2 regions of the Shewanella mytili genome follow, and region 2 is predicted to be linked to the other one. Evidence: predicted binding sites of a transcription regulator. Region 2 holds the regulator's gene; the other holds the start of a gene.
The links. Region 2 encodes LexA, which represses DNA repair genes until DNA is damaged. Its sites were predicted from a motif close to TACTGTATNNNNATACAGTA; they were not measured.

Region 1: dinB (DNA polymerase IV) is a predicted target of LexA. The motif match lies at 3,659-3,678, and genes of this name have one in related genera.

The regions. Positions count from the first base shown of each region.
Region 1 is NZ_JBKOUD010000010.1:26,208-33,757, forward strand. Features, by position in the region: gene ACIDEJ_RS10730 (LysR family transcriptional regulator) at 1-630, opposite strand, end outside; gene ACIDEJ_RS10735 (SDR family oxidoreductase) at 742-1,479, shown strand; partial or broken gene ACIDEJ_RS10740 (IS256 family transposase) at 1,616-1,765, opposite strand; gene ACIDEJ_RS10745 (hypothetical protein) at 1,753-2,019, shown strand; gene ACIDEJ_RS10750 (zinc ribbon domain-containing protein YjdM) at 2,050-2,388, shown strand; gene dinB (DNA polymerase IV) at 2,560-3,630, opposite strand; gene ACIDEJ_RS10760 (methyl-accepting chemotaxis protein) at 3,743-5,749, opposite strand; gene bfr (bacterioferritin) at 6,253-6,720, opposite strand; gene bfr (bacterioferritin) at 6,733-7,206, opposite strand.
Region 2 is NZ_JBKOUD010000011.1:88,915-96,464, reverse strand. Features, by position in the region: gene ACIDEJ_RS11760 (polysaccharide deacetylase family protein) at 17-1,072, shown strand; gene ACIDEJ_RS11755 (glycosyltransferase family 2 protein) at 1,285-2,013, shown strand; gene ACIDEJ_RS11750 (TVP38/TMEM64 family protein) at 2,018-2,698, shown strand; gene ACIDEJ_RS11745 (ArnT family glycosyltransferase) at 2,695-4,416, shown strand; gene ACIDEJ_RS11740 (cell division inhibitor SulA) at 4,638-5,126, opposite strand; gene lexA (transcriptional repressor LexA) at 5,123-5,743, opposite strand; gene plsB (glycerol-3-phosphate 1-O-acyltransferase PlsB) at 5,896-7,550, shown strand, end outside.

The sequences.
Region 1 (7,550 bases), on a different contig from region 2:
TTTAACCGTCTTTTCAAGCCTAAACTCCAGCGGCATTGCCACGCTGCTCCCTGTTGCCCGGAAGCCTACCATTTTATGGGTTTTGAGATCACTTATATCATGTGGGGTACCAAATGATTTCAGATACTCAGGAGAAGCCACTGTAACCTCTTCCAATAACGCAATTTTTTTGGCCACTAAGTCTTCTGATTTCGGTGTTCCAACCCGGATGACACAATCAATACCCTCACGAATAACGTCTGAAAATCGGTCCCCCTCACTCATATACAGGTCAATATCTGGGTATGCACATAAAAACTGGGGGAGTTTAGGCATTAAAAAGTGGCGAGCCAGCGTGCCATGTACATCGACCCGTAAAACGCCTTTGGGCTTTATGCCTGAAAACACGGTTTCTGCATCTTCCACGTCCTGGATTATCGATAAGCACCGTCGGTAAAATGCATCGCCATCTATGGTTGGGATGACTTGTCGGGTTGTGCGCTCAAGTAAAACAACACCAATTCTTTTTTCAAGCCTCTTAACAACATCCGTGACTGTCGAACGGGCAATATTCAAATCTTCAGCAGCTGCGGTAAAGCTCTGCCTCTCCAAAACCCGCGTAAACACGCGCATTGCATCGATTCTGTCCATAATTGTTCATATTTTTCGGATAGTGATTCCGAATTGTAGCTAATTATTAGAAATATTAAGAATGATATTTTCTCAGTCGCTCTAGTGAACAACCAATTCTGAGGAATAGTGATGAAAGATTTTAATCAAGTGGCTTTAATTACCGGTGCGTCACGAGGCATTGGTGCCAGTATCGCAAAGCGCTTGGCACGTGATGGTTTTGCAGTTGTAGTGAATTATGCCGGCAGTGAAATCGCTGCAAGAGAAGTCGTCGCGCAAATTACAAAAGTTGGTGGCCGGGCAATTGCTTACCAGGCTGATGTATCTGATGCCGCTTTGGTGAGTGCCATGTTCGACCATGTGGAATCCACATGGGGGAATGTTGATGTGTTAGTGAATAACGCCGGGATCATGGAACTTCAACCTCTTGCCAAAGCGGATACGCAACATGTCGATAGGCAAATTGATATTAACCTCAAGGGAACAATCAACACACTGCGAGAGGCTTCAGTACGACTGAACAATGGTGGACGTGTGATCAACTTATCGACCAGTGTTGTCGGTCTCAAGCTTGAGAATTATGGTGTTTACGCCGCAACAAAGGCGGCGGTAGAAACACTCACAGCGATCATGGCCAAAGAGATGCAAGGTAAAAATATTACGGTCAACGCGATTGCTCCGGGACCGACAGCAACTGAACTGTTTTTAAACGGAAAAACGCACGAGTTGATAGGCCGTATGGCCAAAATGAATCCGCTTGAGAGACTTGGTACACCAAATGATATTGCATCGGTAGTGTCGTTCCTCGCAAGTACAGATGGGGGATGGGTTAATGGTCAAGTATTGCGTGCCAATGGCGGCGTCATTTAAGGGGTGAACGATGTCAAAAAAATCATGTTGGTTACTGGTTCATCTAGTGGATTTGGGCATATGACGTTTGAACCTGCCGAAGCCTTTACACCAGAGCAGAGGCCATAAAATATTTAGTGTAAATGGCTGTTGCTCATCACCATACACGGTTACCGTACATGCCCATGAACCGTGTCATGGCTGGCTTCCGGTCCCTTAGAGGCATTGTCCACTTTTTCGCTATCTGGTGTAACGCCAGATACAGCAACTTCATTACCGCCTCATCATTCGGGAATGACCGTCTGGATTACGGGAATTGCCGATGTTTTTATCAGTGACATCATGTTTGGCATAGCCATTGGCTACGGGCATGAACAGCCTGTGGCCAATGGCTTGCAACGTGTCCATAAAAGCGGTGTAAACCCGGAGCAAAGCGGGGGATGGCTAACACATTACTGCACTAAATTTCCATTCTGGGGCGTTGTCGGTTATTTTATGTTTGCACGGTTTATGCATATCCTCCTGACCCGAGGCGGCATACGTTTAACAAAATGCATTTAATATATTGATAATGAATAGGAAAATAGATTTATGAGCAGTTTACCACCTTGTCCAAAATGTAATTCCGAATATACATATGAAGATGGTGTAATGCTAGTGTGCCCAGAATGTGGTCATGAGTGGTCTCTCAATGCTGAAGAACACGTTGAAGAAGAGGCCAGTGTAAAAGATGCCAACGGCGCCGTACTGAATGATGGTGATACGGTAACCGTGATTAAGGATCTGAAGATAAAGGGGTCTTCACTTGTGGTGAAAGTGGGTACCAAGGTGAAAAATATCCGTCTGGTGGATGGCGATCATAATATCGATTGCAAAATTGCCGGTATTGGCGCCATGCAGCTTAAATCAGAGTTTGTCAAAAAAGTCTAAAAACCCTTAAGCATGTTGTTATCCGGTGTGACGCAATCAACCGGGTAACAAGGTGCCCGTTTGGTCAGCCCCCAATTCAATCCGTTTAATTGGCGGCTGATACCCGGTAATGCCCATCACGCCAATGCTGTCGCTTGTTCTCGCGGTAAGTGCCCGTAGTCACAAGTGCGGCTAAATATTCAGCTCAAGTTGCTGTTCATGCTGCCCGTGTAACGTCTCAACGCCCGCGCTTAACCCGGCGGCAATCCCCACAAGACGAATGCCCCGCCCCTGTGCCCGCTGTAGTGCCTGGGTTAACAATGAGCTGAGCAGATAGGGGGATAAAGCTGTTGCCCGGCTTTCAATGGTGGTCTGGCGAAAATCGGCAAATTTCAATTTAACCACCAGCTTGCCTATCTGGCGTCCGGCAGCGTAGCGTTGCAACCTGCTTGCCAGTTCCTTGATTAAGCCTTGCAGCACCTGCCAGCACTGTTCCTGGGTGAAAATGTCCTGTGCAAGTGTGGTTTCCACTCCCACGGATTTACGCACCCGATGAGGATTTAATGCCCGTTCATCAATGCCAAATGCCCGTTGGTACAATGCATGGCCGAATTTGCCAAATTGCGCCACCAGCTGATGCTCGGGAAAGCGCTGCACATCTTTGCAGGTATAGAGTTGCCATTGAGCCAAACGGGCGGCGGTTACTTTGCCCACACCGGGTATTTTATGCAGTGGCAACGAGGCCACAAAGGATGGCAGGGTCTCTGGCGTTACCACAAACTGGCCGTTGGGCTTGTTGATGTCCGAGGCCACTTTTGCCAAAAATTTTACCGGTGCCACGCCTGCCGAGGCCGTCAAGCCGGTTTGCTGCAGTATATCGGCCCGAATGGCGCTGGCGATACGGGTAGCGGAGCCCTGAAACAAGGCACAATCCGAGACGTCCAGAAACGCTTCATCTAATGATAACGGTTCAATCACCGCGCTATATTGCAGGAAAATCTCGCGAATTTGCTGGGATATGGCTTTATATTCCGCCATCCGCCCTGGCCGCAGTATAAGGTTAGGACACAGTTTCAAGGCATAAGCGGTGGCCATGGCGGAATGGATGCCGAATTTTCTGGCTTCATAATTACAGGTGCTGATCACGCCGCGACGTTCACGACTGCCCCCCACCGCCAGGGGTTTTCCCCGATATTGAGGAAAGTCACGCATTTCTACGGCGGCATAAAAGCAGTCCATGTCGATGTGAATGATTTTCTTCATGCCATGATTTGGTAACCCATCATACAAATACTGTATAAACAAACAGTATCAAAGTAAAGCCATAAAAAAAGGGAGCCAAGCTCCCCTCTTTAATAAACGATAAGCCACCGCGTTAACTGGTACGGAATTGATTGATGTTACTGGTCAATGCCCGGCTCACGGTGCGAAAGGCCCGCATCTGTTCCACCAGCGCCTCACTGGCAGTAAGGGTTTCATCAGAATGCTCGCGCACCTCTTCAATGTTGTGGGCAACCTCTTCGGCCACGACGGCCTGCTGCCCGATAGCGGATGTGATTTCAGCGGTTTGCTGCTGAATGTCATTAATGGCACTGGTGATTTCATCCAGTACCGCTTCCACTTGTACGGTCAGTGTCCGGCCGTTTTCGGCTTGTGTTACACCTGCCTCCATCACCTGCTCTGCCTGTTGCGCCTGGGTTTGCAGGGTTTGGATGATATCCTGAATGTTGCTGGTGGAGTCTTGTGTACGGGAAGCCAAGGTGCGCACCTCATCGGCCACGACCGCAAAACCACGCCCCTGTTCACCGGCTCTGGCCGCCTCAATGGCGGCATTGAGGGCCAGCAGGTTGGTTTGTTCCGCAATGGCACGGATAACACTCAGCACCTCACCAATCTCTTCTGAGCTGCTTTTAAGCTGCCGAATAACGCCGGCAGCAGAGTGCACCTGTTCAGACAAGGAATGCATGCCGTTTGCCGCCTGTTGCACGGTACTTACACCTGCCAGTGCCTGTTGATGGGCGGCATCGGCAGAATCTGCCGTGCGCTGCGCCCCGGCTGCCATCTCCTGGCTGGTATGGGCCATTTCGGTGGCAGCGGTGGCAACGGAGGCAATTTGCTGTTTTTGCGCCCTGACGGAGCTGAGTGATTGCTCGCACACCGCCACGGAATCATCCACGCCTTTGTCCACTTCATCGGTAAGCTGCCGGGTTTCTTTGAGCATGCCCTCCACTTTGGCGGCAAATTTGTTAAAGGCGGCGCTCAGGCGCCCCAATTCATCTTCGCGTTTCATCTCAATACGCCGTGACAAGTCGCCTTCGCCATCGGCAATATCTTCCAGCGCATGCAGCAATTCCCTCAAATGGCGGCGAAACGGTTGCAGTACCACGGTAACAACCAGCCCCACCAACAAAATAATGCCAATGGATAACAGGGTGGTTTGCCAGACTTTTTGCTTAACCGGCGCCTGGAATACGCCATCTGGCAGCATAAAGCCCAGATACCAGCGCACTTGGGGATAATCGCTGCTGATGCTGACAAAACTGACATGTTGCAATTGCCCCTGATACATCACTTCGGCAATACCGCGTCCCCGTGCCTGAATTTGCTGTTTGAGCGCGGCAAAACCGCTGTTATCGCCCGGTTGGGCATCCACTTGGGCAATGTCACTGCCCGGCATGAAAGACTGAGTAAACCCGGGAAAATACACCAGTTTGCCTTGCTCGGTCATCAGAAAGGCTTGCCCTTCTCCCTGGTATTTAATGGGGGATAACAGGTGTTTGCCTATGGTATCGATAAGAATGTCCATGCCGCCAATCCCAACCAGTTGGCCGGCGGGGTTTTTAACCACGGTTTTCACCGTGGCCGACACGGTACCATCGTTGGCATCCACGGCAGGGTCGGCAACAAACAAGCCGTTTTTATTAATGGACTCCTGCCACCAGGGGCGTTTGTTGGTGTAATAATCGGGGTCATCCTCATAACGGCCATTGAGATCGAAATATTCAAAGGTATGGGCCGAGCCTAAAAACACCGACTTTATGTCTTTGTTGCGTTCAGAGAAAAAGCGGAAATACTTCACCAGTGCCTGATATTGCTCGTCCTGGCTCAGATCGGCTCCTCGTTGCTGGTAACCATCAAACCAGTTAACCACCCAGGGGTTGGCAAAAATGGTGTGGATAATCTGCCCTTTGGCATAAAAATAGTTGCCAATTTCCTGGGCTTTCAATTCCAGCATGGCAGCAATATCGTTATCGATACGCACACGGGTTGAATCACTGTCGGTTTTCACCATAAAAGCGGCAATGGTGGTGAGCAAAATGGCCAACGCGCCGGCAATGGCCACAACCAACTGACGGCTTAATGAACGTTTGATCTGTAACATCAGGGTTCCTGTTCTTGCTTTTGTTATTGAGGAACGCACAATGTATCAAAAGCTACAGCTTACGTTTAGTTAAAATTTACGTAACAAGGTGTTTAAATTCTTATAAATGTAAAAAATAACGCCATCTGAATATCCTAACGTTAGTTATTCTGCACAAATGTGGCACAAATGCCCTGCAAGTGCGGATATGCCATGGTTCTGCAATAAATTTGCTTAACGGCACACGGGAATATTCAAAGGAAATAAAGTAGCAAAACCTTCAGTTTGGTAGGGAAATAACATAAAAGCGGTTTTCTGGGCATTGTTAAGGGTTAATACAAGCTAAAGCCTTATGCCAAATGCTCCGGCTTCAGGAAGCATGACAGTTTGCCTTAATCTCAATACAGATGTTATGCGAGAGTGGTGCCCCATGGCGCTGCACCATGCAAACAGCAGTGCCAAGCTGGATGCCAAACAACAATGCCCGCAACAATGCGGGCATGGATGCAAGATGGATAGCCAACTTACATTTTGGACTGCAGGTAATTTGCCAACCCTATCTGCTTTATCAGCCCCAGCTGTTTTTCCAGCCAGTACATGTGATCGTCTTCCGTATCTACCAGCAACTCTTCAAGCAGTTCCCGGGTGGGGTAATCATTAAGCTGCTCACACAGGGCAATGCCCTTGCGCAGTGAATCTGCCACTTTGTACTCATACTGCAAATCGTTATGCAGCATCTGGGCAACATCGGCCCCGATGGTTAACGGCTCACGACTTGCCACATCAGGCTTGCCTTCAAGAAACAAGATGCGGGCAATGAGTTTGGCCGCATGGCCGCGTTCATCCAGAGATTCATGATTAATGCGCTCATACAGTTCATTAAGCCCCCAGTCTTCGTACATGTGGGCATGCACGAAATACTGATCCATGGAGGAGAGCTCCCCTGTAAGCTGCTTGTTGAGCATTTCAATAATTTGCGGATGTCCTTTCATGACATAAACCTCTTATTCTTCATTCAGTTGAGATTGCAGATAGTTCTGAATTCCGGTGAGACGGATAAGTTCAAACTGGGCTTCCAGCCAATCCAGGTGTTCCTCTTCATCTTCCAGCAAGTCTTCCAGAAGATCCCGGCTAACGTAATCCTGTTCAGCTTCACACAATGCCACCGACGTCCGTAACAGCTGTAATTGGGCTTCCAGCATGCGTTTGTCACAGATCAGCATCTCTTCGCTGTGTTCACCTATTTGCAATTTTTCCAGCTGTTGCAGGTTGGGCAAGCCTTCCAGAAACAGTACCCGTTCAATCAATTTGTCGGCATGTTTCATGTCCTGGATGGATTTTTTGTAGCTGCGCTGATTGAGTCCTTCCAGTCCCCAGTTTTTAAACATTCTGGCATGCAGGAAATATTGATTGATGGCGGTAAGCTCGCAGGTCAGCACCTTGTTGAGCGCTGAAACAACATTGGGTTGGCCTTTCATAACGCAGTTCCTTGTGTAAGGTTTGATCTATATCAATACACAAGCCTAACCGTTGCGTTAGGAAATAGCAAATTATGCTTTTATTTCATAAGGTTAATAAAGATAAGCATTCTTATTATTACTTATGGGATAAAGATGAAATGGCGTAGGATAGCCCGATACCGCCACTGGGGGGGGGAAAGCACATCAACAATAGCCAGGCACGGCTTCCACCATGGGCTTTTTGGCATACCAAGCGCGAGTATTGAGGTTATTGATGCGCAGCACGTGCATGCGGTCATTGTGTGCTCTTGCAAAAGCCATACAATCACCAGTGACATAGCCTTATGCGGCTACGGATATGC
Region 2 (7,550 bases):
CCCCGGAGGTTGGTAAATGTTGTGCAGTTTGCGAGTGTTAGCAGCCATCATCTTGCTGGTTGCGGCGCCTTACAGTCTGGCCGCGGTCATTTTACAGTATCATCATGTGTCTGAAACCGCCCCCAAAGTGACCAGTGTCACCCCGGCCCAGTTCAAAGAGCAGATGCAGTATCTGGCCGACAATCACTTCCAGGTGGTGCCATTAACGGAGGTGGTTGCGTCGATTAAGGCAAAAAAGGCGTTACCGGCCAAAACGGTGGCCATTACTTTTGACGATGGCTACCGTAGCACTTTTGATACGGCCCATCCAATACTGCAGGCGTTCGGTTTCCCTTACACGGTTTTCGTGTCCATTGCCCCAACCGCCAAGGGTTATCGGGACATGATGAGCTGGCCGCAGCTGCAACAGTTGGCACAACAGGGCGCTACCATTGCCAATCACAGTTACCGTCATGATCATTTAATCCGCCGTTTAGCCGATGAAACAGAAGCGCAATGGTTGGCGCGGGTGACCCGGGATATTCTGGCCACCGAAAGCGAAATCAAGGCGAAAACCGGCCAAAGCGTAAAACTGCTGGCGTATCCTTACGGCGAATACAACACCCGGTTGCAGGCCCTGCTGACGGAGGTGGGATTCGTGGGCCTTGGGCAGCAGTCCGGTGCCGCCGGTCCCTATTCTTTGCTGACAGCACTGCCCCGGTTTCCCGTGGCAGGTGCCTATGCCGATATGGATTCCCTTAAAGTGAAACTGGCGGCCCGCAACATGCCGGTTGTCAGCAGTTCACCCACAAACCCTGAGCTGGCAGACGGCCACTGGCAACCCCGGTTGCAGGTAACCCTGGAGATGGCAGACATCAACCCGGCGCAGCTGCGTTGCTATCTGCCTGGGCAGGCGGCGGTAAAACCGCAGTGGATAAGTGCCGACAGTTTTCAGGTTCAGGCCCTTAAGCCACTGCCCGCCGGACGCTCCCGCTACAATTGCACCGTGCCCAGCAAGCATGGCCATGGCTACTATTGGTTTTCCCAGTCGTGGGTACGCCCGGATGACCAAGGGCAATGGCTCATTGAATGAGGTTTGTCGTGGGGCGTTGTTGCCAGCTTATCCGGCACTCGTACCATAAAGATCGGCAACCGGTCATAAAACCACTATAGTATCAGTGCCCAAGCTTGCCCCTGACTGAAAGTTTTGGGCATTATGTGCAGCTCATAATATTCTGCTAATAAATGCCGATTAGGCTTGTTGGCGGATGATAAGGGACCCCAGTGGAGGGTCAGGAGTAACTTTTGATTTCAGTCGTAATCCCCGCCAAAGACGAAGCGGGCAATATCGGGCCGCTGATGGATGAAATTTGTCAGTCTCTACAGGGTCTTAGTGAATTTGAAATTCTGGTGGTGGATGACGGCAGCAGTGACGGCACTGCGCAGGAAGTCATGGATACCGCCAATAAAAATGGCTGTAATGCCAAAGCCATCGTCCATCGTCGCAGCACCGGCCAGAGTACGGCGGTTTGCACCGGGGTGCGTCATGCCACCGGCCAGTACATAGTGACGCTGGATGCGGACGGGCAAAACGATCCGGCGGACATTCCCGCCATGCTCAAGTTAACCGAAAGCATTCAGACACCACATTTCTGCATTGCCGGATACCGTAAAAACCGCAAAGACACTGCCTGGAAACGTTTTCAGTCGCGCATTGCCAACAAGGTGCGTAATGCCATGCTGCATGACGGGGTGCCCGACACCGGCTGTGGCTTGAAGCTGTTCCCCCGGGACACCTTTTTGCAACTTCCCTATTTTAATCACATGCACCGTTATATACCGGCTTTGGTGCGGCGCATGGGCGGTGAGGTATTCATTTCCGTGGTGAACCACCGGGATAGGGGCGCTGGGGTTTCCAAGTACACCGCATGGAATCGCATGTGGGTGGGTATTGTGGACATTCTGGGCGTGATGTGGCTTATTCGCCGGGCAAAAATTGCGGAGATTGAACGCGTTGACAGTCATCAGCCATAATGGCGTGAAGCGTCTGGCAAAAGCTGCTGTGGTCACCGCCATCCTGTTCATGCTGGCCTGGGCTGTAAAGGAAGGCTGGTTTGAACATCTCACCGACAGCAACTGGGTGGCTTATTTTGTAAAAACCAACGGCCTTTATGGCTGGGGATTGTTACTGGTGGCCGGCGCCTTGTTTACTGCTGCCGGAGGCCCCAGGCAGATGATTGCATTTGTTTTCGGGTTTGCCTTGGGTGGCTGGCAAGGGGCGCTGTATTCCACCCTGGCCGCGTTGTTGGGCTGTGTGCTCAGTTTTTATGTGGCACGTTTAACCTTTCGCAGCAGTTTGCAAAAGCGCTTTGGCCGCAAACTGCAAAAATTTGAGTCCCTGGTGATCCATAACACCTGGCTCAAAGTGTTGATGATCCGTCTTTTGCCCGTGGGCAGTAACCTGTTAACCAATCTTTTTGCCGGCGCTACCCATGTGCCCGCCCGGGGGTTTTTGTTCGGCAGCGCCGTGGGTTATCTGCCCCAAATGTTGATTTTTGCCTATGCGGGTGCCGGGGTGGGGCTGTCGGATCATGTGCAGCTGATCATCAGCATCGCCCTGTTTTTGGTGTCCAGCATTATTGGCACATACCTCTATCGTAGCCGCCTGCAGCGCCAAGTGGGTGAGCTGATTTCTGAAAATGAAGAGACCGCTCAATGACTTTTTTGCTGAAACCTTTCGAGTCGGATGATTATCGCCGGGTGTTTTGGGCGCTGTTTTGGTTAACGCTGGTGGTGATGTTACTGGGCGTGGGCTTTCGTTCGCCATGGCCGGCAGATGAGCCACGTTTTGTTGAGGCCGCTCGGGAGATGGTAAACAACGGGCAGTGGCTGTTTCCCAGTCGCGGCGGCGAGTTTTATCCTGACAAACCTCCGGTGTTCATGTGGGCCATTGCGCTGTTTTACTTGGTGCTTGGTAATCTCAAACTGGCGTTTTTGCTGCCCAATGCCTTGTCCGGCTTGTTGACCGTCATGCTGGTGTACGACCTGGGCGCCCGCTTATGGAATGTGCGCACTGGCCGCAATGCGGCATTACTGCTGATGCTGGTGCCCCAGTTTTTATTGCAGACCAAAAGCGCCCAGATAGACGCCATGGTGATGTGCTGGATAACCGTGGGTTGTTACGGTCTCATTCGCCATTTCATGCTGGGGCCAAACTGGACATGGTATTTTATTGCCTGGGCTTTCATGGGGCTTGGGGTGATTACCAAAGGCGTGGGTTTTTTACCCCTGCTGATGTTACTGCCCTTGGGGTTTTATGCCTGGCGCCGGCAACTGTACCGGCAAAGCTGGCGCTGGCGAGCGGTGGCGGGGCCACTGGTAATGCTGGCGGTGATTGCCGCCTGGCTGGTGCCCATGGTGCTGACGGTGTTGCAGCATAATGCACCGGAATATACCGCTTACATGAACAATATCCTGTTCAAACAAACGGGGCAGCGTTATGCCAATGCCTGGCACCATATCAAGCCCTGGTATTTTTTTGTAGTCAGTGTGATCCCCTGGTTGTGGTTTCCATTGCCCTTTTTGGCGTTGGCCCATTGGAAAACCTTTGTGGCACGGCTGAAGCAAGACCCGCAAATTGTCATTTTGCTGGTATGGGTGGGGCTGGTGATTTTATTTTTCAGCATCAGTCCCGGCAAACGTAACCTGTATATTTTACCTGCGTTGCCCATGGCAGCGTTGGTGATGGCCGCCGCTTTGCAAGGGGTGGGGCAGCGGCGCTGGTTTGAATGGCTGGTGTCAGGGCTGTTGTGGTTCGTCACCGCCGTGGTGGCGATCGTCGGGGTGATGGCCGTTATCGAGTCTCCCTGGCTGCTGAGAAAACTGGCGGATTATACCGATGATGTCCGCCACTTTGGCTATATGCTATTGACCATGGCGGCGCTGTGGCTGGTGGTGTTATGGAAAAGCCGTCACGGTTTTTCATTGGTTCGCGCCGGGGTGGTTACCTTTATTGGCTGGATGGTGTTTACCAGTTGGGGTTCCCTGTTACTGGATGCCGTACGTACCCCAAAAGCCGTTTTGCAGCATACCGCAGAGGTGGTTGGTGCTGATGCCCAACTGGGGTTGGTGCATTTCAAAGAGCAGTTCATTCTGTTTTCACCGCTGGATATTACCCACTTCAGTTATCTGGCACCGGTGGCAGAGCAGGAGCGCAATGCCTGGCGCTGGTTGCAGCAAGGCCAGAAACGCTATCTGCTGGTGGCTGATAATGAAAAACTCAGCTGTTTTGATATGAGCAAGGGCCGAAACATGGGAAGGGCACATCGGCGTAATTGGTTCCTGTTGGAGCCAGATGCCATGCTGCCCACATGTACTGCTCCCGAGCGGGTGAGCGTTTATTACACCCCACATCCCGGACACTGGCTGAAAGAGTAATTACCGCCCGATATGAAATGGGTCAAAGGCATAACGTCATTTTGCATTTCGTGGTGTCATAAAAAACGCAGCGGATGCTGCGTTTTTTATGGGGTTAACTCGTACTTAAACCAAGAGTTAAACCATGAGTAAAGCTTCGAGGCCTGCAACGTTATCCTGTATTCCAATGCGCCATTTTACTCGCCGTAAAGTGGTGCAGTGGCCCTCCCGGCAAATCGGCTTTAGTGCACGGCTTGCAGTTTGGGAAACAACGAGGCCGGCTCTGCGGCCATCGGGTTGTTTTCCAGCACTATGCCCATGGCCCTGGCGCTTTTGGCCACCAGTTGCAAGCGGCGCTTGTCTTTGTGATCCAGCTGTTCCACCCAGCTTATCACCGCACTGGAGGTACCGCTGGTCAGGGCTTTTTCCATGGCCCATAAGGCTTCCACTTCATCCCGGGCCCGCACCAATAACACTCGGTCCATGCGCACGCCGGCATCTGCCAGCAACTCTTTATAGCCGATGGCGTTTTCCGGGTTAATCAGCACAATCCAGCGGCCAAGCTGACTTAAGCGGGCCAGCTGCGTACTGAGTTGCTGCAGCTCCTGTCGTCCCTGAGAGTGAGTGACAAGGCTGGTAATTTCCGTTTGCTGCCAGCTGTGCTCAGCCACATAGGCAGCATCCTGCCATAGTCCGGGGTGCTCCGGGGCCTTTCCCATGAGAGTGCTCATAACCAGTCTCCGTTGCGGATGATTCCCACTGCCAGACCTTCAATGGTCAAGGGCTGACAGCTCAGGTCAACGCGGATCGGTTGGTATTCGTCATTTTCCGGATGCAGCAGTACAATGTTGCCCTTTTTCTCAAAGCGCTTCACGGTCACATCATCATCCACCCGGGCAACCACCACCTGGCCGTTGTGGGCATCTTGCATTTTGTGTACTGCCAGCAAGTCGCCTTCCAGAATGCCGATGTTTTTCATGCTGTCACCACGAACCCGCAGCAGAAAATCGGCACTGGGGTGGAACATGGCAGGGTCCACCTGATAATACTGTTCAACATGTTCCTGGGCGAGAATCGGCTCGCCGGCCGCAACCTGGCCAATCAGCGGCAGCCCGGTTTCTTCCGGCTGTTCTTCTTCCATGGGCAGGCGCAGCCCACGGGAGGTGCCGGGCATAATCTCAATGCAGCCTTTTTTGGCCAGCGCCTTGAGGTGTTCCTCTGCCGCATTGGCACTTTTAAAGCCCAGCCGGCTGGCAATTTCTGCGCGGGTAGGGGGCATGCCGGTTTCGGCAATGTTGGTTTTAATCAACTCCAGGATTTGCGCCTGTCGTGGTGTCAGCGGTCTCATGTTGATTCCTGTTTTTTCATACAGTAACTGTTAGTATATACAGTATTTTGAGCAGTGCAAGTATTAACCAATTGTCAGACTGTTGGATAAGCCTTGGCTTATTCTGGTATTCTACCGAGTTATTGATTGGGGTTTAGATGCTATAAAAAACGATGTCCAAACACGACTCACTCTGGCGCTCTTCGTGGCGCTGGCTGCAGCGGCAGCTGGTTCATTCTGTGGTGGTGCCACAGGATCCATTCACTGATTTGAATCTGGATCCCTCCAAACCCATGGCGTATGTCATGAAAACCGAATCCCAAAGCGATATTGCCGCGCTGGCGGACGTTACCGACAAACTGGGGCTGCCAAGCCCTTATGAAACGCTACAGGTGAACGGCGTGGCGTTGCCGCGAGTAGTATGCCTGGAAGGTGCCAAGCCGTTGCTGGGCGCCCGCAAGGACGACATGCCGTTTCTGCACTGTTTTACCCAACTGCTCAATTTGCATAAATCCGACAAGACCCTGGACATCCAACTGGTGCCGGTGAGCTTGTATTGGGGGCGAACCCCCGGCAAGGAAGACGACACCATGCGGGCGGCGGTGTTTGAGCGGGAAAGTCCCACCTGGCTGCGCAAATTCTGGATGATCCTGTTCCTCGGGCGGGACAATTTTGTGCAGTTCTCCAATGCGGTATCGTTGCGCTGGATGGCGGATCAGCACGGTACAGACAAAGCCATTGCCCATAAGCTCTCCCGGGTGGCGCGGGTGCATTTTCGTCGCCAGCGTAAGGTGATGACCGGCCCGGTATTGCCTAATCGGCAAGCCCTGTTTGCCGATTTGCTCCATAGCGATGCGCTGCAAAAAGCGATTTTGGAAGAGGCCGGCAGCAAAAACATCCCGGAGGCGGAAGCCAGAGCCCGGGCAGAATCTTATCTTGATGAAATTGCCGCTGATTATTCAGACAGCCTGATCCGCATCAGCAAACGGTTGCTGACCTGGCTGTGGCATAAATTGTACTGGGGCATTTCCATTCGCGGCGCCGAACATGTGCGGCAACTGCACCGCGACGGCCACGAAATCGTGTATGTGCCTTGTCATCGCAGCCACATGGATTATCTGCTGCTGTCGTACCTGTTGTATTTTGAAGGCATGGTGCCGCCCCATATTGCGGCGGGCATCAACCTGAATTTCTGGCCCGCCGGGCCAATTTTTCGCCGTGGCGGCGCCTTTTTCATCCGTCGCAGTTTCAATGGCAACAAGTTGTACACCACCGTGTTTAAGGAATACCTCGGGCAGCTGTTTGCCAAGGGCTATTCAGTAGAATACTTTACCGAAGGTGGACGCTCCCGTACCGGGCGGCTTCTGGCGCCCAAAACCGGCATGCTGGCGATGACGGTCAACTCCGTGCTGCGAGGCATCAACCGTCCGGTCACGCTGGTGCCGGTGTATCTGGGGTACGATCACGTGATGGAGGTGGCCACTTACCTCAAAGAGCTCAGTGGTCGCAAAAAGCAGAAAGAGTCCGTGTGGCAAGTGCTTGGTGCAGTACGTAAGCTGGGCAATTTTGGCCGGGTGTACGTGAATTTTGGCGAACCCATCAACCTGCAACATTTCTTAACCACAGCGGCACCTAGCTGGCGGGATGAAACGTCAGAAGATCCGGAGCAGAAACCGTTATGGCTCACCCCGGTGGTGAATGATCTGGCCAATCAGGTGATGACCCATATCAACGATGCCGCAGCAGCAACAGCGGTATCGCTAACCAGTCTGGTGTTGCTTTCCACCAAACAGCATGCGCTGGAGCGGCAACAGCTTGAAGCCCAGCT